One region of the Arthrobacter sp. 4R501 genome, then DNA from elsewhere that is predicted to be linked to it. Evidence: riboswitches for the same ligand, from Rfam matches in the RefSeq annotation. Region 1 holds a riboswitch; each other region holds the start of a gene.
The links. Region 1 has a riboswitch for cyclic di-AMP ahead of CXR02_RS18345 (hypothetical protein). Riboswitches for the same ligand answer to the same signal wherever they lie in the genome.

Region 1 (9,572 bases):
GGAACTATGACTTCGGCGGCCAGGCCAACATCGTGGAGCTCTACATCTCCTACCTGCGCAAAAAAGTGGAAGCAGTGCACCCGCCCATGATCCATACCGTGCGGGGCGCCGGCTACGTCATCAAACCGGCTGACTAGCAGCTCCATGTCCTCGCCGCGAGCAACCCCAGCACCAGCCCGGAGCTGGCTGAAACCGGACACCTGGCATCTGCGCACGCGCCTGATCCTGTTGGCCATGGCCCTGCTGGTGGCCATCTGCGGAGCCGTGGGGCTGTTCAGTTACGCCTCCATGGACTCGTTTCTCACCGGGCAACTGGATGAACAGCTGAGCCAGGCCGCCAAACGCTCGAACGATCCGGGCCGCCCGCCCCTGGGCGGATTCAACGGCAGGCCGGACCCGCTTGACTCCCGCGGGCAAAGTGTCGGAACGCTGAATGCACGGATCCTGGACGGCCAGATCCCCAGTGGCGGCTTCCTGGACTCGGACACCACACGCCTACCCCTCGACGCCGAAGACAAGCAGACCCTGCTGGCGCTGACGCAGAACGGCCTTCCCGTGAACCGCTCGCTGTCCAACGGGGATTACCGAATTGTGGCCGTGCAAACCGGCTACGGCGATGTCCTTGTCACGGGCCTTCCGCTCGCCGCCAAGGAGAGCACGCTGGCATCGCTGGTGTGGACCTTTGTTTTTGTCTCCCTGGGCGGGCTGGCACTGATCGGACTGGCAGGAACCGTGCTGATCCGGCGCACCATGAAGCCGCTGGAGCAGCTTTCCGAGGTGGCAACCCGGGTGGCTCGGCTCCGGCTGGACGCGGGCGAGGTGGCACTCGCGGTGCGCGTCCCGCCGTCGAACTCCAACCCCGGCACCGAGGTGGGCAGCGTGGGGCACGCCCTCAACCTCATGCTGGACAACGTCGCCAACGCGCTGGAAGCCAGGCAGAAGAGCGAGACCAAGGTGCGGCAGTTCGTTGCCGACGCTTCCCATGAGCTGCGCACCCCGCTGACCGCCATCCGCGGGTACACGGAGCTGATGCGCATGACCGAGAGCTTCACGCCCGACGGCCGGAAATCCCTGGCCCGGGTCCAAAGCCAGTCCGAACGCATGACCACCCTGGTGGAGGATCTGCTCCTGCTCGCCCGGCTCGATGAGGGCCAGCCCCTGAAGCTCAGCGAGGTTGACCTCACACAACTCGTGATCGAAACCGTCAGTGACGAGAAAGTCATCGCCCCGGACCACCACTGGCGCCTTGAACTGCCCGACGAGCCGCTCGCCGTCACCGGAGATGCATCCCAACTGCGTCAGGTGCTTGTCAACCTGCTCTCCAATGCCCGCAAGCACACGCCGCCGGGAACCACCGTGGTCACCGCTGTCAGGAAGTCTGCCAATGGCGGCGCAGCGGTGACGGTAACGGACGACGGCGGGGGCATCCCTGCGGAATTCGTGGACCACGTTTTCTCCCGGTTTGCCCGCGCAGACGCGGCGCGCAAGGGTACAGCGCCGGCCTCGGGCGCCGGGGCGTCCGAAGGCACCAGCGGCCTGGGCCTGGCCATTGTCCAGTCGATCATGGAGGCCCATGGCGGGAGCGTGGAAGTGACATCACGGGCCGGACGGACGGAGTTCGCATTGCTCTTCCCTGCCGGCGCGCTGGCGCGACCCACTGAGGCCCGAGCGCAGCAAGGCGACACACCATCGTCGTGATTCCCGTTACCAAAATGTGACTTAAGGTTCCAGCTCCTGTAGCGTCGATGAGGTGCGGTTCCCGTTGGGCCGCATATCCGGATGACGCCAAGCTCTGCCGCTTCCCGGATTCCGTTTTCAGAGGCAGAGGCGGGGGACCCACCGTCCCGGGCACGAAGTGCCCTTTGGGGTTAAGCCAACACGTGATTGCGCCGTGTGGCCGGATGCCCTCATCCGAACCCGACAGCTAACTCCGCAGGTGTGAGAGGCGATCCATCATGTCTGAATTCAAGGTACAAACGCGCCCGCAGGGCGACACAAAGTCCCACAGCCACCGCAAGCAGACGCGCTTCGGTGCAGCTATGTCCCCATTGTCCAAGGCGGCCCGGATTCCCTCCGTGGGCCAGCGCGTCGCGGTGTTCGCGACGGCGTGCGCCCTGCTGGTCGGCGTCAGCGCCGCGGCACACGCTTCCGAGTCTGCGTCGCTTGCGGCCAGCGCGGACCAGGCCGCCGAAGAAGCCAGCGCCCAGTCGAAGCTGAGCTTCGAGGCAGCCGAGATCCAGCCCCCGGCCTCCCCGGAAGCTGCGCCGGCCGAGATCAACGTGGCGCCCCAGGCCGCCGAACCGGCACCTGCCCCGGTCCCGGAGCCCGCTCCGGCTCCGGCCCCGGAACCTGCGCCCGCGCCTGTTGTGGCCGTCAACGACCCCGCAGGAGCGCAGGCCTACGCTGCCGGCCAACTGGCGACGTACGGCTGGTCCGCTGACCAGATGCAGTGCCTGCAGACGCTGTGGACCAAGGAATCCGAATGGACCACCACGGCCACCAACGCCAGCAGCGGCGCGTACGGCATCGTCCAGTCGTTGCCCGCTGAGAAGATGGCGAGCGCCGGCGCGGACTACGTCACCAACTACCGCACGCAGATCAACTGGGGCCTGAACTACATCCAGGAGCGCTACCAGTCACCGTGCGGGGCGCTGAACTTCCACCTGTCGCACAACTGGTACTAGCCGACTGAGCGGCGCCGGCGGCCGGCGTCGCTGACCTGCGCCGGCGGATTACGAAGGTGATCCGCCGGGTCAAAGCCGGAAAGAAATGAGCTGCCGTCCCGCGGCGTCCGTTTCCACGGAGGCGGTTACGGCGCGGTAATCCGCGATATGCAGCACGCCCGCCGGCAATTCGCCCGCATACGGACCCACGGCCACCGTCCGGATACCCGCACCAACGCCTGCCGCGATTCCGGCGGGCGCATCCTCGAACACCACGGCGTCATCCGGTTCCACGCCGAGCAGCCCGGCGGCCATCAGATAGCCTTCCGGGTGCGGCTTGCCCCGTGTGACCAGGTCCGCCGTCACGGCCGTGGCCAGCATGTCCAGCCCCGCAGCGTCCATGCGGATGTCCGCCAGGGTCCTGTCCGCTGAAGTCACCAGCGCCACTGCCTGGGCCGGGAGACTGCGAAGCAGTTCGGCAGCCCCCGGCAACGCGACGATACCGGCCGTCCGCACCCGTTCCATCGCGCCCAGTTCCTCGGTGAGGGCCGCGACGTCCGCTCCCGCCGGCGCGAAACGGCGTACGGTATCGGCAGCCTGGACGCCGTGCGAAGTGCGCAGGATTTCGGCGATGTCCAGGCCGTACCGGGCCGCGAATTCTCCCCAGACCTCCTCCACTACTGCCGTGGAGTCCACCAGCGTGCCGTCCATATCGAAAAGGACGGCCCGGCAGGTCAGTGTTCGTGCGGCGGCAGGTGCTCGTGTGGCGGCAGGTCTGGGGATGTCCATGCTGCCTATTTTGCCTTAGGCGTTACCGGCTTAGGCGTCGCGACCCCAGGCGCCGCCCTTAGGCGTCACGGCCCGGGATGTACTGCACCGCCCACTTGTTTCCGTCGGGATCCGCGAAGTAGACGAAGTGCCCCCAGTCCTGCACGTCAATGTCGCTGACGTCCACACCGTTACCCTTGAGGTGGGCGTGGGCAGCCTGGATGTCGCTGACCACCATCTGCAGGCTTGGGGCCGTACCCGGAGGGGCGTCATTGAGGCCCTCGCCAATACAAATGGAGCAGGCGGATCCCGGCGGGGTCAGCTGGACGAAGCGAATGCCATCCATGGGCCGCTCGTCGAAATCCGGGTTGAAGCCAACTTTGTTGACGTAGAAATCCTTGGCGCGGTCCACGTCGGATACGGGCACAAAGACGAGTTCAAGTTTCCAGTCCATGCGCCACAGGCTAACGGCGGCGGTGGGAAAGCGGAAGACCTGAAATCCGAAGCAGCCTCGAATCAGCCGGCGATGCCGTACAGGCGGTCGCCGGCGTCGCCGAGCCCGGGAACGATGTAGGACTTCTCGTCGAGCCGTTCATCAATGGAGGCCAGCACGATGGTCACGTTGGCCTCGGAAAGTTCCTCTTCGAGCTTGGCCAGGCCTTCCGGCGCGGCCAGGAGGCAAATGCACGTGACGTCGGAGGCGCCGCGCTTGAACAGGAACTTGATGGCTTCGCGCAGGGTTCCGCCGGTGGCAAGCATGGGATCCAGCACAAAGATCTGCCGGTCCGTCAGGTCCTCCGGGAGCCGCTCCGCGTAGGTGATGATGTCCAGGGTTTCTTCGTCGCGGGCCATGCCCAGGAAGCCCACCTCAGCGGTGGGGACCAGCTTGGTCATGCCCTCAAGCATGCCGAGCCCGGCGCGCAGGATGGGGACCACCAGGGGCGTGGGCTTGGTGAATGCGGTGCCTACTGTAGTGCTGACCGGCGTCTCGATGGTGACCGGCTGGGTGCGGACCTCGCGGGTGGCTTCGTAGGCCAGGAGGGTCACCAGCTCTTCCGTCAGCTGCCGGAAGACCGGTGACGGAGTGTTCTTGTCCCGCAGGACGGTGAGCTTATGGGCGACCAGCGGGTGGTCCACAACGAGAGTGCGCATGCGTCAAAACTATCACCCGCGCGGAGGGCCCCCGGCCGGGAATCAGCTCGACGGATCATCCCGCAGGGCGGGGTGTTCGAACGTGGGTGCCGGGCCCGCGTGCTCGCGTTTCCGCAGCACGTGGAACAGCCGGTGCGCAAGGATCACCATACCCACCCAGGCAAGGCCCAGGAACCATCCGGCCATCACATCCGTCAGCCAGTGGTGGCCCAGGAACACCCGGCTCAGGCCCATCGCGATGATGAAGATCACCCCGGCGGTAATGGAAGTGATGCGCGCCCACAGCATTTCGAACTGGAGGCACATGACGTACACCAGGACACCGATCACCACCGTCGTATTCAGCGTGTGGCCGCTGGGGAAGGACGGCGAAGTCTCGTACGGCGGGACAGCTTCGGCGTGGTCCGGGCGGGTGCGGCCCACGAGCCGCTTGCCCACCGTGGTGGCCAGCGTGGAGACAGCCGCGGCGCCGCCCACCAGGACGATGGGCCGCCAGGTCCGGCTCAGGAACGTGAGCCAGGCTGTCAGGATGCTGGCTAGGATGGGCATGCCGATGCCCCCGCCGATGTTGGTGAAAGCCGTCACCCCGGCATCCAGCGCGGGGTTCCGAAGGCCCTGGGACAGCTCCAGCGCGGGCAGGTCCAGGGCGGCCAGTCCCTCTTCATCCACCACGTTGTTGTAGACCTCGGCACCCAGGAGCGCCATGGTGACCACCAAGGCGCCGCCCACCAGCATGGTCAGCCACAGCGCGGCGTATGGTTTGAACCATTGGCCCAGACGGTCCCTGAACGTGTCCACTATGCCTCCCGGCGTCCATGCTTTGCAGGCTGGATATCCTTCGAAACTATCATTGAGCCATGGTCGCCGCAGAAAAGAACCACCTCGAATGGATGAGTCTTGCCCTTGACGAAGCCCGGCGCGCGCTGGCCACCGAGGACGTGCCGATCGGCGCCGTGGTGATTGGGCCCGACGGCGCCGTGCTGGGTTCCGGACGGAACCAGCGGGAAGAGCTGGGAGACCCCACTGCCCACGCAGAGATAGTGGCCATCCGTCAGGCGGCGGACCGGTTGCGTGCCTTGTCCAAACTCGACGGCGGCACCGGGGACGGCTGGCGGCTGGCCGACTGCACGCTCGTGGTGACTCTGGAGCCGTGCGCCATGTGCGCCGGCGCGGTGGTCCTGGCCAGGATTCCTCGCGTGGTCTTCGGTGCCTGGGATGAGAAAGCCGGAGCGGCGGGCTCGGTATTCGATATCCTCCGCGAGCGCCGGCTCAACCACTGGGTTGAGGTGTACGGCGGGGTCAGGGAAGAGGAGTGCGGAGCGGTCCTCAGGGACTTCTTCGCAGCGCACCGCAGCCGGCTGTAACGGGTCGCAGGCGGGCTGCAATTCGTCTCGGGCCTGCTGTAGCGCTCTCACCTGCCTGCACGACTCTCAGCCTGCGGCATCCAGGGCGTCGATCCTGTCCTGGCGCGAGGCCGGCGAGTCCAGGCTGAACGAGCGGAAGTCCCCCAGTTCGTCCCGGATCCAGGCCTCTACCTCGGCGATGCGCCGGGATACTGCGGGTGTGGCCCCGTCAAAGAGCCAATAGGCAATCCGTGATTTCCCGGGATCGTATTGCCACAGCCCGATGATCCGGCCGCGGTCGAAGACGGGATGGTCCGGCAGGTCAGCCTGCAAAGCCAGCGTGGAACCCAGGACCTGCTTTCCCTTGTCCTGCTCGGCAAACAGATCCCCTGAGTTCCTGCGGAGCAGCACCAACGAATCCGTGCCGGCCAGCAGCTGAATCTGTTCCTCCGCCGGCGCCTCGAACAACGCAAGCCGCCCGACGTCGTCGGGCATCATCCACAGCACCTCAGCGTTGGCGGTGGGAACCTCCACCGCCCCAGTGCCAGCCAACGCTGCCTTCGTGTGGGCCAGGGTGAACCCGGTGAACCATTGCGACTGCTTGACCGTGGCACCGCCAGTCCAGCCAAGATAGCGCTGCAGCAGGAGGCTGCGGGCGGCGTCGTCGTCCATGGCGGTGCGCGGCAGCCCCCACAGTGTGTAGGCGTAGCGCTGCTGATCCAGCCGGCCGTTGGCGGGCACGCGCCGGATCCGGCCGTCCGCCTGGAGGAGGCCCAAGGCCGTGGGCAACGTGGTGGCCGCGCCCTTCTTTTTGCCCTCCTCGCCGAGGTTCCGGACCGAATCGCCCAGGAGATCCTTGAGGTGTTTGGGGTCCAGCGGGCTGCCGGCCTCGGCCAGGGCGTGGAGGATCTCCTCCTCCAGCAGCGTGATCTCACCGCGCTCGACGCCCATTCTTGCCAGCACACGGAACGGCGCCACCGCGGCGTCCCGGCCGATCTGGAGGCCCCACGCAAAGTCATCCTGTCCCAGCACATAGGTGCAGCCGCGGGCGGTGGGCAGCTCATGGATTTTCAGCGACAGGACGTCGGCATCCGCCTGCGCGCGGCTAGTGCCGGCGCGGGCAAAGAGCGTGAGGTACGGGTTGGCGCCGCCGACGGAACGGGCCCAGCCCGCTCTGCTAAACACGTCGGCGGCGTCCGCGCCCTGGAGTGTGCCGTCGAGGCCCTGCTTATGCCAGGCCCATGCCCTGAGGATCTCTGGGGTGAGCACCTGCGGATCCGGGGCATCTTGGCTCAGGGCTTGTGGGATCAGGGCTTGTGGGGTCAGTACGGCGGCGGAGGTCGGGAGCGTGGTCATGGCTTATTGTCCACCGGCCGTACGCGCAGCGGTAGGCATCCCCGCGGCGGGGGTTTCTTCAGCAGGCGTTTTGGCAGGAGGCGTTTTGGCAGGCACGCCTAGGATTTCCTGGACGTTCCGGGCGGTGGAGTCCCAGCCGGGCAGCTGTTCCCGTGCCGCCACGGCAGCGGCGCGCCAGCCGGCTCGGAGGGTTTCGTCCACCAGCCACTGCCGGATCACGGCAGCGAGCACGTCCGCGTGGTGGTCTTCAGGTCCGTTGCCACGAGGTGCGTCGCCTTCGGGTCCGGCGAGTCCGACGGCGGCACCTGGCACCGCATATGTCCCGCCATCACGTTCACCACCACGCTCGCCGTCCGGTTTTTCCGCGAGCCTGCCAACTCGTTGCGCGAGCCTGCCGGCGAGTCTTCCGGCGAGGCCCAAGGCGTCCACGGCGCCGGTCCCCTCCCGCACGATGACGGGAATCCCGTGGGCCAGCGATTCCGTCACCACAAGCCCAAAGGCTTCGGCCCGGGACACAAGAAGGCTCAGGTCTGTCCGGCTCCACTCGTCCGCCAGTGCGGTCCCGGCGAGCTGGCCGGTCACGCGCACCCTGTCCTCCATTCCAAGGGAGGCAATGGCTGCCCGGACCTGTGCCGCATAGGCGGGATCGGCGTCGTCCGTTCCCACCAGGGACGCTGTCCAGGCGAGGTCCTGGAGCCTGGCCAGCGCGGCCACGGTCAGCAACTGGTCCTTGTTAGGCAGCAGCGCGGCCACCGCAATGATGTGGGGCGGGGCCGAACCCGACGCCACCGGTGCCGCGTCCGTCCCGGGCAAGACAACCCGGCTGGCGCGGAGCCCGTGCTTTTCTGCGGCCGAGGCCGCTGCGGACGAACTGGTGCAGATCACTCCGGCGGCCGCCCGCAGTGCACGCCCCTCGCCGTCGGAGTGGCTGGGCGACGGCATGTGCTGCAGGACCCACGCGTGTTGTCCGGCGGCCGCGGCGTACTCCAGTTCGCCAGGCGCTCCGCACGCAATCAGCCCGTCCACGAGGGTGACCGTTTCCGGGGTGACGTCCGCCTGCGGTGAGTCCGGCCTTGGGTCCCAGGCGCCCAGCAGGCCGCCCAGCCGCCGTCGGTCCCTAGCGCTGGCGTCAGGCCACGAACCTTCCACCGCCAGTATCTCCACGGCAACCCCCAACGATCTCAGGCCTTGGGTGAGCCGCGCGTTGTAGACGTTGCCGCCGGAGTTGTGGCGGATGTTGGCGGGGACCAGGAACCTGACCAGCATGGGATCAGGCGGACAGGTCGAGGGTGTAGGTGGCCCACGCGTCCGGATTTTCGCGCAGGGTGACGTCGATCCCCGCGAGCTCGCGGCCGTCGTCGTCATCGGTGAGCTTGGCTGCGACGGCGTGGGCGATATATTCCGCGAGCGCCTCGGTGGTGCTGAGCTTGCCTTCGAAGTCCGGGTGTTCGTCCAGGTTCTTGTAGTTGAGGCCGGACAGCACATCCTCGATGATGCCGCCGGCGGCTCCGATGTCCAGGACGATCGAGTCCGGGTTCAGCGCACGACGGCGGAACGTCACCTCCGCCACGAACGTCGCCCCGTGGAGGGCCTGGGCCGGGCCAAAGGCCTCCCGCCGGAGGCTGTGGGCGATCATAAAGTGGCGTCGGACGGTCAGGCTGAACACTGGCTACTTCCTGTCTTTGGGGTTGGCGTCCGCGGGGCTGTCTGCGTTGGGGTATTCGATCACATGGCACAGGGCTTCGAGCGTGCCGTCGGCTAGGTTCTGCACCACGGCCGGCAGGTCCGTGAACGGGGAGGCACCCGTGAGGAAGGCATCGAAGACCGGGTCCTTGAGGAGCTCAACAGCCAATTCCAGGCGCTCGGCCTTGGTCCGGCGGTGCCGCCGTGCCCGGGCAACCACGCCCACCTGGCTGGCCCGGATGGAGAGCCTGCGTGCGTGAAAATCTTCACCCAGCGGCAGCGTGACCTTGCGGTTGGCGTACCAGGACATCTCGATGATCTCCCCCTCATTGCCGGCCAGCTGCAGGCTGCGTTCGAGGCCTTCCTGGGAAGCGGAGCAGTGGAACACGATGTCACAGTCGGGTTTGGCATCATCCGGGCGGGTGAACTCCACGCCGAGCCTGTCCGCCAACTGTTTGCGTTCCGGGTCCACGTCCACGAGTTGCAGGCGGGCCAGCGGGAAAGTCCGCAGCAGTGTCGCCACCATGCCACCCACCAGACCCGCGCCGACGACGGCGATCCGGTCCCCCAGCCTCGGTCCGGCTTCCCAAAGGGCGTTGACGGCGGT
Region 2 (9,572 bases), on a different contig from region 1:
CAGCGCGCCGCGGAGCGAGGGTCAACGGCAATGAGGAAATGGGGGCCTTGGGTATCGCCAACGTGGCAACGGGGGTGCTGGGCGGCTTTCCGGTGAGCGGAAGTTCCTCCCGCACCCCGATTGTGCTCGACGCCGGGGCGAAGACGCAGCTCAGCGGTGTGGTGGCAGCCTTGCTCGTGGTCCTTTTTATGGTCGCCGCACCGGGGGTGACGGCTTTCCTTCCCACCGCCACGCTCGCCGCCGTGGTGATCGTGGCGGCGTTTTCGCTGGTTGACGTGCGAACGCTCGTGCGCCTCATCAGGATGAGCCGGCTGGAGGCCCTCCTCCTGGTGGTTACATTCCTCGGCGTCGCCTTTGTAGGGGTCCTACCGGGAATTGCCGTGGCCATTGGACTGTCCCTTCTGGCCTTTGTCCAGCGCGCCTGGGATCCCTACCGCACTGAGCTGGCCAGCGTGGCGGACGTTCCGGGCTTCCATGACCTGGACCGGCATCCCGAAGGCCGGCGGGTGGAGGGCCTGGTGATTGCCCGTTTCGATGCACCGTTGTTCTTTGCCAACGGGGAAGTGTTCGCCGAGCACATCCACGGCCTGGTGGACGCTGCGCCCTGGCCGGTGAAGTGGGTCATTGTGGCAGCCGAGCCGATCACAGGCCTTGATACGACAGCGCTGGATGAGCTCATTCAGCTCGACGATGAACTGGCGCAGGACGGTATCAGCTTGGTCTTCGCAGAAATGAAGGGACCGATCAAGGACCGCCTGATCCGGTTCGGGGCGAGCGCACGGTTCACAGAAGACCATTTCTTCCCCACCCTGCGCAATGCGGTACACAGCTACAAAAGCATTACCGGCGCCGAATAGTCACGCAGGTCGGGTAGCCACAGCGGTCCGGTAGTCACGGGCAAGGCCGTCAGGTCCGGCGAAGCGTCAGGATCTGTTCGGCACGGCCGAACGGGCCCTGAAGATCGTGCAGGACGGTGGACGTGAGGCCAATCCCGTCGGTTCCGAAGGAGACGGCGTTGTCCAGGCCAAGCCATTCGCCCTCGGGCCTGCGGTACATGTGGATCTGCAGGTCCAGGTTGGGGAACGCATAGCTGTCCTTGCCCGGCGGGACCCTGGCCGCGATCCCGTTGGCTGTGTCAACGAGGCCCATCAGGCGGGCCAGGTCGCCGCTGTCGGCTTTATCCGTCAGGGGGTGCTGGGTGCGGAGCCAGACGATGCCAGCGCCGGGCCGGTGGCCCTCGGCCACGCGCATCTCCAGTGACCGGATGTAACCGCCTGGCCAGATGGCAGGGCCGTCGAGCGGTTTGCATTCATCCGGCGCCGGAATGGTGGCGTCCTCGACGGCGGCAACCGCGGACGTGTCGCTGGTGATCATCCGCCACGCGGTGGCGCGGATGGCCACCCGGCCGTTGGCAACCAGTTCTGCCTGCAGGAGCTCGATGGTCCGGCCCGGGCGGAGGGTGGTGGTTTCGATGTGGAACCCGCCGCCCGGGATCAGGCCCAGGATCTCGTAGCTCAGCCGGGCCATGCGCATGTCGGCGCGCGGCTCGTGGCGCTCCAGTCTGTCCGCCATCAGTCCGGACGCCGGCGCCATGTGCTGTTCGTGCTCGTTCCAGGCCCCCTGGGCGTGGATGGTGGAGCGGAATTGGCCGCCGCCGAGCGCCTGGTAGTAGAAATCGCCGTCGGCCAGTTCCGGGAGTGCAGCAGTCAACATTGACCCTTTCGCTTTGTTCTTGTGTGGCTCAGCCCACCCTATCCGCTGTGCCTGCCTCTGCCCGGTCGGCAGCGCTCCCCCGCGACCGGCGCCGCCGCCGTACCAGCAGCCAGGCGATAAGTCCGGCCGCTGCGGCGGCCAGCACAACAATCCCACACGGGGAGCCGGCAGCCAGCGCCAGCCACGCCTCCACGGCGGCGAGCCCGACGGTGGCGTAGAGCAGTGCCCAGAGGATGGAACCGGCGACGGCGGCGGGAAGGTAGCGCCGCAACGGCATCTTCGCAGCGCCGGCGGCGAGGTTGACGGCGGTCTGCAGGCCGATGGTCAGGAACGAAAGCGTCACGGCGAACGGTCCCCACCGGCGGACCAGCTCCTTCGCGTGGACGGCACGCCGGCCGTTCCAGGACGACGCGAACCGCGTGTGTTCCAGGCCGGCTGCCGCTCCCCGGCCGATCCAGTACGTTGCATTGACCCGCAGCATAACAATGGCGAACAGGCTGGCCGCCGCCACGCCGAAGGGCAGATCCAGGAACTGGTCCATGGGTCAGGCCGCGGGCTGCGGTCGGGCCCCGACGGCGAGCTGAAGGTCCGCGAAGATGTTGCCGTTAAGCCGGAAGGCGTGGGCGGCGTGCGCGAGCACCGCCTCGGTCCCGTCCTTGTCCAGCGCCAGGGCGTCCAGCCGGAGCCGGTAGCCGTCCTTGTACTGCTTTATTTTCCCGATAGCGGGAAAGAGGTAAAAGTTAAGGCCGTCGTCCGGGATGCCGTAGTGCCGCTGGACCAGGCGGTGGATGATCTGCCCGCCGGACAGGTCCCCGAGCAGCCGGACGTAGTGGTTGGCAAGCATAAACTCGGCACTGTGGTGTTCGCGTATCAGGGTGGCGTAGGCCGTGGTGGCCGGGACGGTGACAATCCGGCCGTCCGCCAGCCGGTCCTGCCAGCCGGGACCGTAATGGAACGCCATGTCCGCCTCGAGGGCAGCCATGCGTTCCAAGGCGGGGTCCATGCACCCTGCCAGCTGCGGATCAGAACCGTACTCGGACCGCGCCACTGATTCCATGGCACCGTACACCGTGTACAGCCGGGCAGTGAGGGCAGCGACGGCGGCCGCGTCCAGCCTGCCCTCGAGCAGGTCGCCCATAAACGGGGACGACTCAGCTTCTTCGTGGGCCGTACTGGTGGACTGTTTGAGCAACACGGAGAGCGGGGCGGTCATGTTCTTCCTCACGCGCAGCAGGGGGTCGGAACACCATTATGGCGCACCGCACTTAGGCAACCCTAATCTCGCCCTTCCAGCATGCGCGTCCGCAGGTCCGGCCACGATTTTGCGAAACCGGGATGGAGCTCTTTCGCGTCCACCTCGTCCAACGGAACCCACTGGAGTTCGAGGCTTTCCGGATCGCTGATTACGGGCTCAAAAGGCGCGGTCACCAGCACTACAACGGTGGTGTAGGACCAGTAGCCCAAGTCCAACACAGACGTGAAGAGGACGCTCACATAGGCGGCCGGTACCGCGGCTTCCTCGTGCGCCTCGCGGAGGGCCCCGGTGACTGCGTCCTCGCCCTGGTGCAATGCTCCGCCGGGCAGTCCCCAGGTACCACCGTTATGGCTCCACAGCGCGCGGTGCTGCAGGAGAACGCCCTTGCCGGGGTCATAAGCCAGCACGCCGGCGGCACCGAACCTGCCCCAGAACTTGCCGCCGCCGCCCTCCACCCAGGCGTCACCGGGGTCCCGCGGACCGGTCCGGACCGGCGGAATCGTGAGGTTCGCGTCAGGGGACGTGGCAGCCAAGGAGTGATCCATTCCACCAGTCTGACAGGTGCCCGGTGGCCCGGACGCGCGGCCGCCCGCGGCGCGTCAGCCGGTATGTCCCGCGTGACCGCGTTCGATGGCGAAATCACCGCCCGGGTACATAACGGTTTCGTGTCCGTCGTCGAACCTGACCAGGTAGGGCGGATGACCTTCCTGACCACGGACTTCCACGATCACGCCGTGCCGGTCCGAAGATCCGACGGTCCTCCCCCGGACGATAATCCTGTCGCCCTGCGCTGCCTCCATGGCAATCACCTCCAAGCCCCAGAGTACGACTGACGGGGACCGGGGAACAGGGGTCAGCCGCGTTCCGCGTCGCGGTTCCCGGAAATGCGCTGCAGGTCGGGTCCCTGAGACGCGATGAGCCGGGCAGCGTGGCGAAGCGAATCGTCGGGGTCCTGATGCCAGCGGGTGATGACGACGTCGGCGCGCTGGCGGCCGCTTTCGCCCAGTCCCTGCAGCAACGGAACCACAACGTCGGCAATCAGGGGGTCCACCAGCTCACCGGTCTGCGCGGTTCTGATGAAGCCCTCCAGCCGGGTCAGGTCAGAGTGGCGAAGAAGGGCAACCCGGGACTGCAGCAGCACCACGGCGGCGAGCCGCCTCTCATAGACCGGCCGCCTGCCGGGACCGGGCCGGCCCCAGAGTAGGGATGCCAAAGCGGTCACCTCATCGTGGCCAAGATCCTTGAACTTCCTGCTGGCGTCGCGGACGGTGCCGCGTACGGCTCCCACTGACGATCCGTAGGAACCCAGGACCCCGCCCACCCGGGCCTCCACGTCCTCCGCCCGGTACCAGGCGCCCTCATTCTGCAGGGTGGCATCGATGAAGCCGGCAGCGTCCTGCACGCGCCCGTTCACAGCCACCTCCCGGTGGCCGCGTGGAGGATGCAGAACGGCGTCGACGGACGGGCTTCGAGCCGCCCCTCCGCAATGGGATCCCCGCACACGGCGCATGTACCGTAGGTGCCCGCCGCAATCCGTGCTAGGGCCGCATCCACCTGGTCAAGTCCCGCACTGCTCTGCTTCAGGAGCGCCGAGGCCTGCGACAGCTCGAACGCAATGGTGGAACCCTCGGGGTCGTGTTCGTCATCCACGTTGGAATCCTGGCGTGCGGCGTTCGCCGAGGAGATGTCCGCACGGAGCGCGGGGAGCAGCTCGAGTTTCCGGGCGCGCTCTTCTTCCAGCAGGACCCGGAACCGTTCAAAATCGGGCATGGGAAAAGCCTAGTGGTTTGGGTCTCGACAAGCGCCGCCGGCGGGAGGATGCTGGCAAGCGTAAGCGCCTCAGATGCGGTCTGGCAGCCAGGGACAGAAAGCTGCCTGACACAAAACCAACAGAGAAAGTCTGCGTGTCATGCCTACAAACATCGTCACAGAACTGGCAGTCAAGTCCCACAACACACCGGATGAGAAGCGCCGACCGGAGAAAACCGAAGTGGATGTCGTCAACCTGGGCGGCTACACGGTCGGCCGGATGACGTTCAGTCCCGGCTGGCGCTGGTCGGACTGCATCAAGCCGGTGGTCCAGACCGAGTCCTGCCAGAACAACCACGTCGGATACTGCGTTTCCGGTGCCCTCAACGTCGAGACCACCGGTGGCAACCGGATCAGCATCAGCGCCGGCGATTCGTACACCATTCCACCCGGGCATGACGCCTGGGTGGACGGCGACGAAGCCTTCGTCGGCATTGAATTCTTCAGCGCCGCGGAATTCGCCAAGGCCCCAGGAACATGACCCGGCTGCCCTCCCCCGGCAGGTCAGTACCAGTTATTGGCCACGGAATGGTTCCACGCGCCGCACGGTGACCCGTAGCGGTCCGCTATATAGGACAGTCCCCAATTGACCTGGGTCCGGTAGCTCGTGAGCCAGTCGCTGCCGGCGCTGGCATACTTGCTGGCCGGCAGCGACTGGGCGATCCCGTATGCGCCCGAGTACGGGTTGGTGGCAGTGGTCAGCCAGTTGGACTCCTTGGTCCACAGCGACGCCAGGCACGGAAACTGGTCCTGGCTCCAGCCGTAGGCGCCGAGCTGCCCGGCTGCGTAGTTCTTGGCGCCCGCGGGGTCGTTGACAGCGCCTCCCGGAACGGAAGGCACGACGACGACGGGCGGCGGGACCGGCGTCGGGCTCGGCACCGGAGGCGGGGCGGGCACGCCCGGTACAGCAGGTGGGGCCGGAGCCGGTTTCTGCGCAGCGGCAAGGGCCGCCGCCTTGGCTGCCGCCTCCGCCTGTTGGCGTGCCTGTTCCTGCGCCGCGGCCCGCTTGGCGGCCTGCGCCGTTTCATACGCGGCCAAGGCCACCTGGCCCTGCCGGAAATCCCCCTCCACGGCAGCCGTGGTGCCTTTGAGGGAGGCCAGCTGCGCGGTCAGTTCCTGGCCGTGCTCCTGCTGCTCCGCGATCTGCCGGGACATGGCCTGCTGGGCGGATTGGGCGGCGTCGAGCTTGGTTCTGGCCTCGCCGGACAGGCGCTCGCGCTCGGCCCTGGCCGCCTGCTCCTGATCGGCCAGGGCACGGGAAATGCGTTCGGCGCCTGCAGATTTGTTGACCAGGGCCGCAGTCTTATCGCTGACGATCTGGACGATATTCAGGCCGTGGATGCTGTTGTTCTGCACGGCGTCGAGGGCAACGAAGAAACCCATGTTGGTTCCACCGGTCTTGTACGACTGGGCCGCCAGAGCACCGATTTCCTTCTTGTACTGTCCCAGTTCGGCCGCGGCGCGTGCAGTCTGGGCCGTGAGTGCGTCCACAGTGGAAGTGGCGGCCTGAAGTGCCGCTTCGGCCTTGGCGTACTCCGCGGCGGACGTTACGGCCGCATTGCCCAGCGCCTCTGCTTCAGCCTGGAGTCCGCCCAGCAGCCCATTGATCCTGGTGACTTCTGCCGCTTTGCCGGCCTCGCTCTTCTTGGCGTTCTGCACGTCTTGCCACGAGGGATACCCGCCGGGCGGCGCGTCGTCGGCGGCATGCGAGGGAAGCAGCGCAGCCGACCCCACCAGGGCGACCGCCAGCAGGCCGGCGAGGGCGGGCAGCCGCATTTTTTGAACAATCCGGGACATAGTTGGTGAGCTTACCGGGCATATACGGATTACGGGGCCTGACCTGCAACATCGTTACCGAGGAGGGAGGGAATCCGAGATGAAGCGCGGGTGGATTTCACGCCTACATTCCGTTACCGGAATGTGACATTGCTGATAACTGGAAGTTATGGTCAAACGGTGGCCCGGCTCAAGCCGGGACATTCCCGCCAGTATGCCGAGCCCTGCCGCTGACCGGGATCCAGTCGCTTTCCAGCTGGCAGGGACGGGGGACCCACGTTTCCACGGCTTTTCGAAGCCTCGGGGGTTAAGTCGGTATCGCTCCGTCCCGTGCGGCGGCGCTACCGGCCGGGTATCTCCGACCCGAACCCGACAGCTCACCCCGCAGGCATGGGAGAGGCGATCAACCGTGTCCAAGAATTCCGCTGCCGCACGCCTTCGTGCGGTTCCTGCCCGCTCTACCGTCCTAGTTGGCCTGTCCACTGCGGCCAAAACACACCCCCTGACGTTTGGCCGGCCGGCCCTGGTGGCTGTTGCTGCATCCGGCCTGCTGTTCAGCATTGGCGTCCCGGCTCAGGCCGGCGTCCACGGCCCGGACAACTCCGGGACTGCCAACACTCAGGTCCAGACCAGTGCGGCGGCAGCGGCTCCGGCCGCTGTTGCTTCGACTTCCGCTGCAGCAGCCACCGCCGCGGCCAACGTCCACACAGTCGTTTCGGGTGACACACTGGGCCAGATTTCCGCCGCCAACGGCGTCCCGCTCAACGACGTCCTTGCCGCCAACGGACTCTCGCTGACCAGCATCATCTACCCCGGCGACCAGATCCGGATCCCCGGCGCCGGCTACACCGCACCGGCTCCCGCGGCGGCGCCGGCTTCCCCCACCAACACCGGCATAAGGCTGGCCTCAACGTCCGCACCGGCGGCCCAGGCTCCGGCCGGCTCGCTCGGCGCGGCCATCCTGGCTTCCGCCAACTCCCAGCTCGGCATCCAGCAGGACTGCACCGCCATGGTGGAGAAGGCGCTGCGCTCGGTGGGTAAGAGCGTGGGTGACCTGGCTCCCGGCCAGTTCTTCCAGTACGGCCCGGTGGTGGGCACACCGGCCGCAGGGGACCTGGTCATCACGGCCGGCCATGTGGGCGTCTACGCCGGCAACGGCCAGGTTGTCAGTGGCGGGGTGGACGGTTACAAAACCGAAGTGCACTCCATCAGCTGGCTCGCCGGAGCGTCCTTCGTCCGCGTAGCGTGATCCGACCATGCTCGACGGCGGCGGGCGGCACCCAGCCCCGCGCCGCCGTCGTCCATCCCTGGTGTTCTCTCAGGTCCCGCAGAAGGTCCGATAGCTCCCGAAGTCTTCAGGGGCGGGGCCGGCGTAGCGTTCCAGCCCGGGGCGCTGCGTGTACGGATCGGCCAGGACGTCCACCAACCGGTTGAATGGGTCCAGGTCGCCGGCGATAGCAGTGTCAAGGGCCTCTTCAACCAGGTGGTTCCTGGGGATGTAGACGGGGTTGACCCGCTCCATCAGGTCCGCGTCCGGCGCCAGGGCCAGCCACTGTGCCGCCCAGGCGTCGAAGGCTTCCGGGTCCGCAAACGTGGACCGCGCAGTTTCCGGCGTACCGCGGGCTGCCGAGCCGAGGCTCCGGAAGAAGGACGTGTAATCCACCTGGCCTGCCTGAAGCAGGCCCAGCACGCCGTCCACCAGGGGCGACGCGACGTCGTCGTGCGTGTCCGGTCGCAGCCCAAGTTTGGCTTTCATGCCTGCTGACCAGGCCGCGCTGTAGAGAGCGCGGAAGTTGCCGAGGGATTCAACGGCGAGCGCCACGGCCTGGTCCTGGTCTTCATGGAACAGGGGCAGGAGTGCTTCGGCGAGCCGGGTGAGGTTCCATTCGGCGATGACCGGCTGGTTGGCGTAGGCGTAGCGTCCGTCCGCGTCGATGGAGCTGTAGACCGCGCCGGGGTTGAAGGCATCCATAAACGCACAGGGACCGTAGTCGATGGTCTCGCCGGAGATGGCCATGTTGTCGGTGTTCATCACGCCATGGACGAAGCCCACCAGCATCCATTGCGCCACCAGGGACGCCTGCGCGGCTATGACCGCCTCGAAGAACGCGAGATAGGGCTTGTCGGCGAGCGCCGCGTCCGGGTAATGGCGGCTGATGGCATGATCCGCCAGACGGCGCAGAAGGTCCGTCTCGCCGTTGACGCGGGCGAACTGGAAGCTGCCGACCCGCAGGTGGCTGCTGGCCACCCGGGTGAGCACGGCCCCGGGCAGCATGGTTTCGCGGCGGACGGGCCGGCCCGTGGCCACCACGGCGAGGGACCTCGTGGTGGGGATGGCCATGGCGTGCATGGCTTCGCTGACGATGTACTCGCGCAGCATGGGACCGACGACGGCGAGACCGTCACCCGCGCGGGCGAACGGTGTCCGGCCGGAGCCCTTGAGGTGGATGTCCCGAAGCTGCCCGTGGATGTCCGCGACCTCCCCCAGCAGGAGGGCCCGCCCGTCGCCGAGCAGGGGTGAGTAGCCGCCGAACTGGTGACCGGCATAGGCCTGGGCCACCGGTGTGGCACCGTCAGGAATCTGGTTGCCGATGAGCAGCCGCGTCCCCTCGGGCGTCCGCAGCCAGGACGCGTCGAAGCCCAGCTCGGTGGCCAACGGCTCGTTCAGGACCAGCAGCTGCGGGTCAGGTGCTTCCTCCGCCTGCCAGGGAACCGCCAGCTCCCCGAGTTCGCGGGCGAAACGCCCGCCGAAGGTGAGCGTTAGTGGGATTGCGGTGCTCATGCTTCAAGACTACCCGCGGCCGCGACTGAGTGCCCCGCCCTCCCAACTGAGTAGCGCTATCTGTCGTTCTGGAGGCTCAAAACGTCAGATAGCGCTACTCAGATCAGCCGTGCTGGCGTCACCCCTCAGACGTGCTGTCCGAACCAGACGAGGGTGTCGTTCCAGGCAGCCGTGGCCTGGGTTTCGTTGTAGCGCTCGCCGGTGTCGTTGTGGAAGGCATGGTCGACGCCGGGGTAG
Region 3 (9,572 bases), on a different contig from region 1:
ACCTGGCCACCAAGATCAAAGCAGCCCAGGGACCCGAGATCGAGAAGATGACCGGATGGCTCCAAAGCTGGGGCCAACCGACCGAGGCGCCCACTGGCATGGCCCCCGGCCACAGCATGTCCGGCATGATGGGCGAAGATGATATGAGCAAGCTCGAGGCCGCACAGGGCACCGAGGCAGCCCGACTGTTCCTGACCCAGATGATCGCCCACCACGAGGGCGCGGTCGCGATGGCCAAGACCGAAACAACCGACGGCAAAAACACTGACGCGATCCAGCTCAGCAAGGACATTGTGACCTCACAGGAAGCCGAAATCCAGGAAATGAAGGACCTGCTGGCCACTCTCTAGCCAGTTACCAGGCGCCGGCCCTGAACTGGGTCGGCACCTGCCTGCACCTCTTTTTCATCCTTCAATACTGGAGTCTCCAATGTCCTTCCCTTCCTCCTCCCATATCCGGGCCGCAGTGTTCACAGCGGCCACGGCAGGGCTTGTCCTCACCCTCACGGCCTGCGTCCCCGAATCCGCGCCTGCCAGACCGATGCCGAGCAGCCCAAGCAATTCCAATGCCCTTCCCAGCAGCCACGTTCACGGCCTGAGCGTGAACCGCGAGACAGACCAGGTGCTGATGGCTACCCACGAGGGCCTGTTCGATGTCACCAGGGAGCCCGCGGCCAAAATCGGTGACACCAATGACCTGATGGGCTTCACGGCCGGGGCGGACCAGGACCTGTTTTACGCCTCGGGCCACCCCGGGGCAGCCTCGGACCTGCCCAACCCCATGGGCCTGATCAGGTCAACCGACGGCGGCAAGACCTGGGAACAGCTCTCGCGCCAGGGCGAATCCGATTTCCACGCCCTCACGTCGGCCAAGTCCGGCATCGTCGCGTTCGACGGGACACTGCGCCGAACCCCGGACGGGAAGACCTGGTCCGTTGTCGCCGCCAGATTCGTTCCGGCTGCCCTGGCCGCGCATCCCGACAGTGACACTGTCCTCGCCACCACCCGCGAGGGTGTGCAGCGCTCAACCGACGGCGGCGACACCTGGGCCCTGAACCCGGCCGCTCCGGTGATCCAGTTCGTGACTTTCGCCAGCGCCTCCGAAGCCATCGGCGTGGAACCCAACGGTTCCGTCCACTCTTCGGCCGACGGCGGGCAAACATGGTCCCGGACAGGCCGGATCGAGGGGCAGGTCCATGCGATAGCGGCCGTGGAAGGCTCGGATGGGAAACCTTGGATCTGGGCAGCCACGGTCGACGGCCTGGTCGTCTCCACCGACGGCGGAGCCACTTTCAGGCCCTCGGACGCCGCCTGAGCTGACGGCATGGGCAGATTCCTTTTGCATCGACAACCCAGAAGCCGGACCCTAATCCATGGAGGCTGACGAAAGTATCTGGCGTACGGACGCTGCGACGCTACGCGACGTGGTGCTGGACCCGAACGCGATGGAGGCCCGCCTCGGCGGCTGCACCGAGCTGGAACGCGTGTGGGTCCTTTCCCTTCTGGGACGCCATGAAGAAGCGGTCATCGAGGGCCAGGCGCTGCTGGCCGCCTCCAAGGACCGCTTCCAGGCGCTGCTCGTCCTCGCGAACGCCTATCAACGCATGTACCGCTGGCACGACGCTGCCAAGCTCCAGGAACAGGCCCTCCGCTTGTCGCGGACAAGAACCAGGGAGGCGAACGTCCGGCACCAGATCGGCAGGCGCCTCTTTGATGAAGGGCTGTACCGCGACGCCGCAGCGGAATTCGACTGGGCTGCCAGCCTCTTTGGCGCTGCCGGACGGGTAGAAGCCGCTCGCTCCTCCCGCCAGGCCCGGGACCGGGCCCTGGAAGTCCACCGGCAAGCCTCATTCGGGGACAACGAGATCCAAGCCTGCGCGGAAGGCACAGGGCAACCAGAGTCGGGCCCCGAAGGTGATCTGCTCAGATGAACGCGGACGGATCGACCGTCTGGCCGTTGACCATGACTTCGAAGTGAAGGTGGCATCCGGTCGAATTTCCGGTCGTGCCGACCCCGGCGATCTGCTGTCCCTGCGCCAGGACCTGCCCGACGGAAACGCCGATGCTGGCCAAGTGGTTGTAGGTCGTCTTCAGGCCGTTGCCGTGATCGACGACGATTCGGTTCCCGCCGCCATACTGGCTCCAACCCGCCTCGGTGACCGTACCGGCGCCCGCGGCGAAAACAGCTGTCGAGCAAGCTCCCGTCAGATCAATCCCGGTGTGCATTTCAGCGGCAGCCCCGGTGATCGGGCTTACCCTGTAGCCGAACGTGGAACTGACGTTCATCGAAGCCAGCGGCGCCCGCAGGCCCTTCGATTCCACTGCAGGGGCAGCAGGAGCAGCAGGGCTCTGGACCGCTCCCGCTGCCTGAACCGCCGGCTCCGGTGCCGGGGCCGGGGCCGGCTGAGAGCTCACGCCGGGGCTCTCAAAGACCAGAGCAGCACCTGCATCAGCTATCACTGCCGGGACGGAAACCGCCGTTGCGGAGGCGGGGCTGTCGGTGGCAGCCTTCTGGATGCCGGGATCTGCATTCGCCGCAGACAGGGCGGTCAGGGCAAACATTGTGGTAACCGCGGCAGCCACCCCCAGCTGCTGGCCGCGGATCCTCACGGCCGGTTCATGGAAAACGCTACGGAAACGGGATGAAGTAAACGCCGGAAGGGCACGCCGACGGGCATGTTTGGGGTGGGCAGACAAGATGGAAGTCCTCTCGACGCCGGCGAAGTTAGCTGTCGGATTCGGACGAGTGGACTGTCCGGCCGCCCTGCCTGGCACCCTCAGGAACTTTTGCAGGTCGGCTTCACCCCAAGGTGCACATGGCACCGTTTGTGGGTTCTCCGCCCCCGCCTTGAGAATGAAGTACGTGGACCGCCGGCGGGGTTTGGCGAAGCGGTCACACCCATACCCGCTACGGGCATGTAATCCCTCGACTCTAACCAACGACACGCGGAAGTTACAAATTCGTTACCAAATCTTGAGTAAGGCGTTTCGATCCCAGTAACCAGACGTCGGGGGTAGCTGGCCTGTCCGGGGAAAGTTACGCTGTGCCTGACAGTGCTCGGTGAGAAGCCGTCCTCGCCTGGGCAGGGCCAGAATCATCAACCAAAAGGGGGTACGACACAAGCACCACAGCGGAGCCGGTTAGCAGAACACGCAAGCCGGCCCACCGTATCTATTTCCAGCCGCTCAACACCATGGAAGAGAGAAAACGATGACACACGCCAGCGCCCACAAAATGCTTGATGCCTACCCGAAGGATCTTGGCAGCATCGACCAGCACAAGCTCGCCGAAGGTATCGCCGCGTCTTTTGACTGCGCACAGGCCTGCACGGCCTGCGCAGATGCGTGCCTGAGCGAAGACATGGTCACCGAGCTGACCAAGTGCATCCGCACGGACCTTGACTGTGCCGACATCTGCACAGCCACAGGAAATGTCCTCTCCCGTCACACCGGCTACGACGCCAACGTCACCCGCTCCGTCTTGCAGGCCTGCGCCACCCTGTGCAAAACCTGTGCTGACGAATGCGAACGGCACGCCGAAATGCACAGCCACTGCCGGATCTGCGCAGAAGCTTGCCGCCGTTGCGAAAATGCGTGCAACGAACTCCTCGCGTCACTCGACTAAACGGCCGATACGAACGCGCCGAAATGCCGGCGGGAACCGGAGGCCTTCGAATTCCCCTTCTCCGACACTGATTCTTGAATCCACCGGAGACCTCACATCTGCCTGGAGAGACGTAGAAACCTATGCAGGGACGGAGACTGGACGTCAAAGGCGTTGCCATTGAATCCCACCTGAACGCTTCCCTCCTACCAGGACGACCCGGCCGCTACTCGCCCGCGTGCCCGCGCCGGCGTTAATCCTGGTGCGTTGAAGGCGTGCCGGTTTCAGGCGTAGGCGCCGCGGGAGGCTGCAGCCCGGCCATCGTGACTTTGACGAGACGAAAGACAGCCTCACGGGACACCAATCCACTGGCCGCTTCCAAGGCATGAAGGCAATATCCGGCGAGCTCATCCGGGGCAACATCGGAGCGGAACACCCCGGCGCCGGCACCATCACTCAAAATCTCCGCCAGGAATTCATGGAGATGCTGGTGCGCGCGACCGACGTGTGATCCCTGGTGCAGTCGTGCGGCCTCAGCACGACCGTCGTGAGAGTGGGCGATCAGCGCGTAAGCCTTGAGGACGGCTTCAAGCTTTTGATTCGGGCCCGCCGCGCGGTCACGGACCCGAGCCAGATGTTCCAAATGGGCTTGGACCTGGCGTTCGTGCCAAGCCGTCAGGATCTCGTCCACGTCCGGAAAGTACTTATACAGGGTGGCCCGGCCGATCCCCGCGGTCTGGGCGATCTGTGACATCGTCACCGATGACAGCCCCTGACTGGCCACCAAGGCCGCCGTGGTGTCCAGGATCGCCGAACGGACGGCGCTGCGGTGCGATTCGATGGTCTCGTTCCAGAGCTTCGGCATTCCTGAAGTATACGCTCCGTCCTACGTTGGACAGGGTGATCGCGAGAAGACATACTGTCTTGTAAACACGCCCGCAGAGAATGACCAAAGGAGATGGGACATGACCCGCGAGCCAAACCAGCCGGAGCACAGCGATCCCGCCCAGGACACTCTGACAGGTCCGCCCCGCTGGGTGAAGGTCTCCGCGATCGCCGCCGGCATCCTGCTCCTGGTCGTTGTTGCCGTGATGCTGCTCAGCGGCGGTCAGCACGGGCCGGCACGGCACGGATTCGGGCTGGACGCGCCCGCCTCATCTCCCGCTGCGTTGCAAAGCTCCGCCAGCGGGCAGGTGTGAACCCAGGATGGTCCTGACATCTGCGCTGCGGAAATTCCTGCTGACCCTGCATCTCATGTCTTCACTCGGTTGGGCCGGAGCCGTAGCTGTTTTCGTCGTGCTCGATATTGCCGCCCTGACGAGCACTGACCCCCAGCTCGGACGCCTCCTGTGGCTGGCCCTGCAGGCGGCGGCCTGGTCCCTGCTTGTCCCCTTGGCCTTCTCGTCCCTGCTGACCGGCGTTCTTCTCGCTTTGGGCACGGTCTGGGGGCTGTTCCGGCACTACTGGGTGCTCTTTAAGCTCGTGCTGACCCTCGTGGCCACGGTCGTCCTGGTGGTGTACACGCAGACGATCCAGACGGTGGCGGGGATGGTGAGAGATCCCGCAATGTCCGGAATGGACCTTCCCTCTGCCTTGCTGCACACCGGCGGTGGCCTGGTCGTCTTGCTACTGACGACGATCCTGGCAATTTACAAGCCCCATGGCATGACCCGGTACGGACGGCGAAAACAACTGGAGCGGCGCCGGCAGACTGTGCCCTGAACAGGCGTTCCCGCAGGCATCACCAAAAAGAAACAGGCAGGGTCGGACATTGTCGCCCGTTTGCGTGCCTGGAACAGTCGTTGGGTCAATGCCAGGGAGCCGCGCACCGTAGAGTTCAACGGGTGAGGTTGAACTGCTGATGGGCCACGGACAAAGCCACTCCCCTGCCGAGCCGGCGCCGTCGCCTCAGGCGACGGCCCTGCGGCGGCGAGCAAACCGGTTGCTGTTGGCGGTCCTGGTGCCTCTGACTCTGCTGACGTTGGCCGCCATGATCCTGATGTGGCCCTCGGGCAGCAGGGACGGTATCACCCTTACCAACCCAACCTCCGGTGCGCCCGGCGCGACCTTTGAGAGCGGAAAGATCCAACGCGTAATTCAGGCAAGCTGTACGCAGGGAGCAAGCCAGGACGCCCAGGGTCAGAGTGGCTCCGACTGCACGTATGCGTTCACCGAACCGGACAAAGGCGGCAGCCAGGTCAAGGTGATCATCAACCCGGACGTCGCGAAGTCCCATGGGATAAAAGCCGGAGACAACATCAGTTATCTGGATCTGACTTCATCCCCGGGCGCGGCAGCCAACCAAGCAACACCCCAATACATCTTCGTGGACTTCGTCCGTACAGTGCCGATCTTACTGCTGGCCATCCTGTACTCCGTGGTGGTGATCGCCGTCGCCCGCTGGCGTGGACTGCGGGCACTCATCGGACTCGTAGGCGCCTTTGCCGTGCTGGCCGGATTCATGCTTCCGGGTTTGGTGGAAGGCAAACCCCCGCTGCTACTGGCACTCGTGGGATCCACAGTGATCATGATCGGCATGCTGTACTTCGCACACGGGTTTTCGGCCCGCACGTCCACCGCTCTGCTGGGCACCATGTTCGGGCTGGGCATCACGGCGGTGCTGGCAGCCTGGTCAACGGATGCCGCGAATCTTTGGGGCGCAGGGAGCTCCGAAGCCTCGGTCCTGTCCAACATTTCGGGCAACATCTCCATCTCCGGCATCATCCTGTGCGGGCTCATCATCTCCGGACTCGGGGTACTGAACGATGTCACCATTGCGCAATCCTCTTCCGTGTGGGAACTATACGAACTCGCTCCGGAAACGTCCGCCCGCAACCTCTTCACCTCTGCCATGCGTATCGGCCGCGATCACATCGCCTCCACGGTCTACACGATCGCGTTCGCCTACGCGGGGGCCGCCTTACCCATCATGATCCTTGTGATGCTCTACGACCGGCCCCTCGGGGAGGCGCTGACCAGTGCCGAAATGTCCGAGGAGGTGGTTCGGACCCTGGTCGGCTCAGTCGGACTTGTACTTGCTATCCCTGTCACCACCGCCCTCGCCGTGCTGGTCGTCAAGGCAACCGGCACAAAGGGCCCTGTCCAGCCTGCCGCTTCCAAAGGACATAACCGTGCCCGGAACACAGACACCGCTACGGCCCCGCCCGAGGAGCGCGATATACGAAGGCCAGCGCCCTCATGAGGAACCATTAGGACGGGCCTGTTACGGGAGAAGTATGGAATGACCGCTGTTCCAGGTCCTAGGTTCTATGGGACAGTCCCAGTGTCGGGCCCTCTTCCATTTTTGTTATAACTCCATATCTTTCGTTACTATTCACCGGTTTCCTCGGTGCCGAGGTGAGGTCCTTCAGTGACCGCTCGTGCTCTTCCTTCGGGGCGTCATTCTTGATTGAAGGACGTGATGGCAACGGCACCAGAACCAACCCGGCTCCGTTTCGAACCTTCCACCTACGACGAGACCCCCGCCAGCACGGCAGCTCTTCAGTATTACCGACGACTGACGGGGGTCTAACCACGGATCGGATCTACGACTCGGTCAGGTCCGTGATGTCTGATCCTGCGTTGTTTTTCACGGATTCGATGCCTTTTATCGCAGCTGCTTTGCTGCTGTAGGACTCTCCTGTGGCAATGACCTCGCCGTTGCCGGCCTTGAGGCGGAATCGGAAGCCGCCGGAACCGTCCTTATACACTTCAAATTTGCCTGCCATGCGCATGTCCTCCTCGTCATCGCCGCACCGGGTGTGTCCGGTACGGCACGGATACTGCCCAACGTGCACATCCTAGCGAGCAGGATGGCGTCGAGCATGCCCAGCCGGAATGACAATGTTTGGTGCGGCTCCCCTCACCGCGTCACTGCCGTCCTTTTACTTCCGGTCGCTAACTCTTGAGCGCACTGCACCCTGGAGGTCCTCCCGCGACGGCAGTCCGACCAGGCCGTCAGCGCCTAGGTAAACCCTGCATGTCAAAGCCGGTGATGCTGTTGAGGGGAACAGGTCATGGCCATCGACGATGAAAGACGGTGAGCCGTGGAAATGCAGCGCCTGAGCCTGTTCCTCACTGTCCACTTGAACAACGCGGAGGTCTCCAGCATCGTTTTCCGCTGCCAAGACCTGGCGGTACAGGTCCAGGGCCGGGGCGCTGTTGGGGCATTCGGAGATGATCCGCAGTTCGTACTCCATGCTTTCTCCAGTATTTCAGCCGATGGATGCTTCGCACCAAATTCCACATCATCGAGGAGGCTCCAAAACCTGCGCGTCGACGACTTGCGGGCAGACACATACGCTTCAAGAACTTCCACGGCAGATTCAGCCGGAGGCAGTGCCAACGCACGGCCGACCTCGGACCAGGTGTGCCCGGCCGCGACCGCCTCCAGTACGGCTTCGCCCATCGCCTTATCCAATGCTGTTGCTGCCCGACAACACTCCCGCACGGAAACCAACGGATCTGCACTAGCGAAGGTCGGCGAACTCGTCCATCGTGGACGGCCGGGCCACTCAACAACAGACCCGAACCATCCTCGGAGATGACACGTCCGCCGAACGCTTCGATGAACCCCGTTGGAACAACCAGGCAGTGGACGCCGACACCGGCCTCCACTAACTCAGAGCACGCTACTACGGACTGCCCCGCAACCGCCCAGTTCCTCGGCATCGACCCGCTTGCTATACATACGCCGGAGAACAACCCGCTAACGTTATGGACCCACCGCCGCCGCGGACCGGAGCGCGCCGGTCCGAAGCGAAAAGGGGAGACAGTGTCATTGGACCCAAATCGGCCCCTGGTGGACTGCCGCCGCAGCCTCCGCCAGACTCGCAGCCTTCGGCGGGAATCGGGATCAGGACCAATGGCCCTACAGGGCAGGCTGGCCGCGCGCCAGAATGATTCTGGCCGTGCGCCAGATTGCCTTGCTATGCCGGCGACGCCCTCGGGCGCGCCGGAACGGACCAGGCGACACCAAACAATGAAGGGAAGTCATCATGATCCACAAGCTGATGATCCATGCCGCTGTACTCACCGCCGGTGTCGCGATCCTGGCCGGAGGCCTCGCCGCACCCGCAGCAGCCGATAACAACTTCGGTCAGCACGTGCGGACCTGCACCCAGACGATGGGCTTCGACGGGGAGCACAACCCCGGCATGCACCAGGGCTTCCACGGTTGGAGCCCGGAGCACACCTGCTGACCTCGCTGCTGGCGGGCCTACCGTCTCCCAGGCGCGGGAGGGCTGCACCCGTTTGGTCCTCTCCACCCAAGAGGGACTGGCAAGGGGGATGCCTGTCTGGCCTGGGTGATCACGAGGTTTGATATTGTCGGCGTGCAGGAAGCCCGTCGAAACCCCAGTGCCCGGAAACGCCTGCTGGCCACGCTGGGCCCTCAGTGGCGGGTTGTCACCTTGGATGGGACCGAAGGGTCGGCTGGTACGCGAGCGCCTGCCCTTTCCACTACGACACGGAGCGATCCGTGGGGGAATCCCGGGTTCAGCAGCCTGAGTCCTCCCGAAGCTGCAGTGTCCCATGGGATGTGGCTGTGCTCCAAGACCAGTGCATCGGAATTGGGAAACAGCCTGGTCGCAACGGGCCTCGCGGCCCTTCGCCGGACCCGTTTCGTGCATCACGCTGAAGCGGACACCCTCCAACGTCACATGCTCCACTTCTGGTAGGTGTCCCCGCAAGATGTCGCTGTCGTTGTTTCCAAATACCCCATCTGCCAACGGCTGGCCGACGCAGGAATCGCACAGGAAACCCTCCGCCGCCTCATGGACCACAGATCCGCTGACACCACCGCCAAGTACTACACGGTCACCCACGCCCGGAAACGCAAAGCCATCGAATCCGTCAAAAGGCTCTCCTTCGACACCCACGGCGCACACGCACCCGTCACCGAAGAGCTCTACTCCGTGGCCGTCGCCGTCCCATTCGGGAACTGCACCGAACCGACCAACATCAAAGCA

Region 2: it holds a riboswitch for cyclic di-AMP, as region 1 does, so the genes downstream of both, CXR02_RS03730 (LysM peptidoglycan-binding domain-containing protein) here and CXR02_RS18345 (hypothetical protein) in region 1, are expected to answer to the same signal.
Region 3: it holds a riboswitch for cyclic di-AMP, as region 1 does, so the genes downstream of both, CXR02_RS11115 (M23 family metallopeptidase) here and CXR02_RS18345 (hypothetical protein) in region 1, are expected to answer to the same signal.

Annotation. Positions count from the first base shown of each region.
Region 1 covers NZ_PJIW01000021.1:1,512-11,083, reverse strand. The annotation lists gene CXR02_RS18355 (response regulator transcription factor) at 1-137, shown strand, start outside; gene CXR02_RS18350 (cell wall metabolism sensor histidine kinase WalK) at 145-1,698, shown strand; cyclic di-AMP (ydaO/yuaA leader) riboswitch at 1,774-1,950, shown strand; gene CXR02_RS18345 (hypothetical protein) at 1,956-2,684, shown strand; gene CXR02_RS18340 (HAD-IA family hydrolase) at 2,754-3,452, opposite strand; gene CXR02_RS18335 (VOC family protein) at 3,511-3,885, opposite strand; gene upp (uracil phosphoribosyltransferase) at 3,948-4,583, opposite strand; gene CXR02_RS18325 (phosphatase PAP2 family protein) at 4,626-5,360, opposite strand; gene tadA (tRNA adenosine(34) deaminase TadA) at 5,441-5,947, shown strand; gene CXR02_RS18315 (crosslink repair DNA glycosylase YcaQ family protein) at 6,014-7,282, opposite strand; gene CXR02_RS18310 (glycosyltransferase) at 7,286-8,548, opposite strand; gene CXR02_RS18305 (6-carboxytetrahydropterin synthase) at 8,553-8,948, opposite strand; gene CXR02_RS18300 (zinc-binding alcohol dehydrogenase) at 8,952-9,572, opposite strand, start outside.
Region 2 covers NZ_PJIW01000003.1:154,001-163,572, forward strand. The annotation lists gene CXR02_RS03680 (SulP family inorganic anion transporter) at 1-857, shown strand, start outside; gene CXR02_RS03685 (thioesterase family protein) at 907-1,710, opposite strand; gene CXR02_RS03690 (DedA family protein) at 1,742-2,254, opposite strand; gene CXR02_RS03695 (heme oxygenase (biliverdin-producing)) at 2,258-2,926, opposite strand; gene CXR02_RS03700 (NUDIX domain-containing protein) at 2,989-3,513, opposite strand; gene CXR02_RS03705 (DUF1918 domain-containing protein) at 3,568-3,768, opposite strand; gene CXR02_RS03710 (DNA alkylation repair protein) at 3,822-4,382, opposite strand; gene CXR02_RS03715 (TraR/DksA C4-type zinc finger protein) at 4,379-4,738, opposite strand; gene CXR02_RS03720 (cupin domain-containing protein) at 4,878-5,258, shown strand; gene CXR02_RS03725 (transglycosylase) at 5,282-6,574, opposite strand; cyclic di-AMP (ydaO/yuaA leader) riboswitch at 6,787-6,959, shown strand; gene CXR02_RS03730 (LysM peptidoglycan-binding domain-containing protein) at 6,963-7,802, shown strand; gene CXR02_RS03735 (YdiU family protein) at 7,872-9,335, opposite strand; gene CXR02_RS03740 (dienelactone hydrolase family protein) at 9,461-9,572, opposite strand, start outside.
Region 3 covers NZ_PJIW01000009.1:147,774-157,345, reverse strand. The annotation lists gene CXR02_RS11130 (DUF305 domain-containing protein) at 1-350, shown strand, start outside; gene CXR02_RS11125 (F510_1955 family glycosylhydrolase) at 430-1,314, shown strand; gene CXR02_RS11120 (hypothetical protein) at 1,373-1,930, shown strand; gene CXR02_RS11115 (M23 family metallopeptidase) at 1,923-2,609, opposite strand; cyclic di-AMP (ydaO/yuaA leader) riboswitch at 2,702-2,896, opposite strand; gene CXR02_RS11110 (four-helix bundle copper-binding protein) at 3,211-3,624, shown strand; gene CXR02_RS11105 (TetR/AcrR family transcriptional regulator) at 3,857-4,468, opposite strand; gene CXR02_RS11100 (hypothetical protein) at 4,569-4,802, shown strand; gene CXR02_RS11095 (DUF2269 domain-containing protein) at 4,858-5,325, shown strand; gene CXR02_RS11090 (YibE/F family protein) at 5,465-6,805, shown strand; gene CXR02_RS11085 (DUF1508 domain-containing protein) at 7,149-7,331, opposite strand; gene CXR02_RS11080 (hypothetical protein) at 7,488-7,802, opposite strand; gene CXR02_RS11075 (hypothetical protein) at 8,601-8,804, shown strand; partial or broken gene CXR02_RS22910 (metallophosphoesterase) at 9,086-9,323, opposite strand; gene CXR02_RS11065 (hypothetical protein) at 9,282-9,572, shown strand, end outside.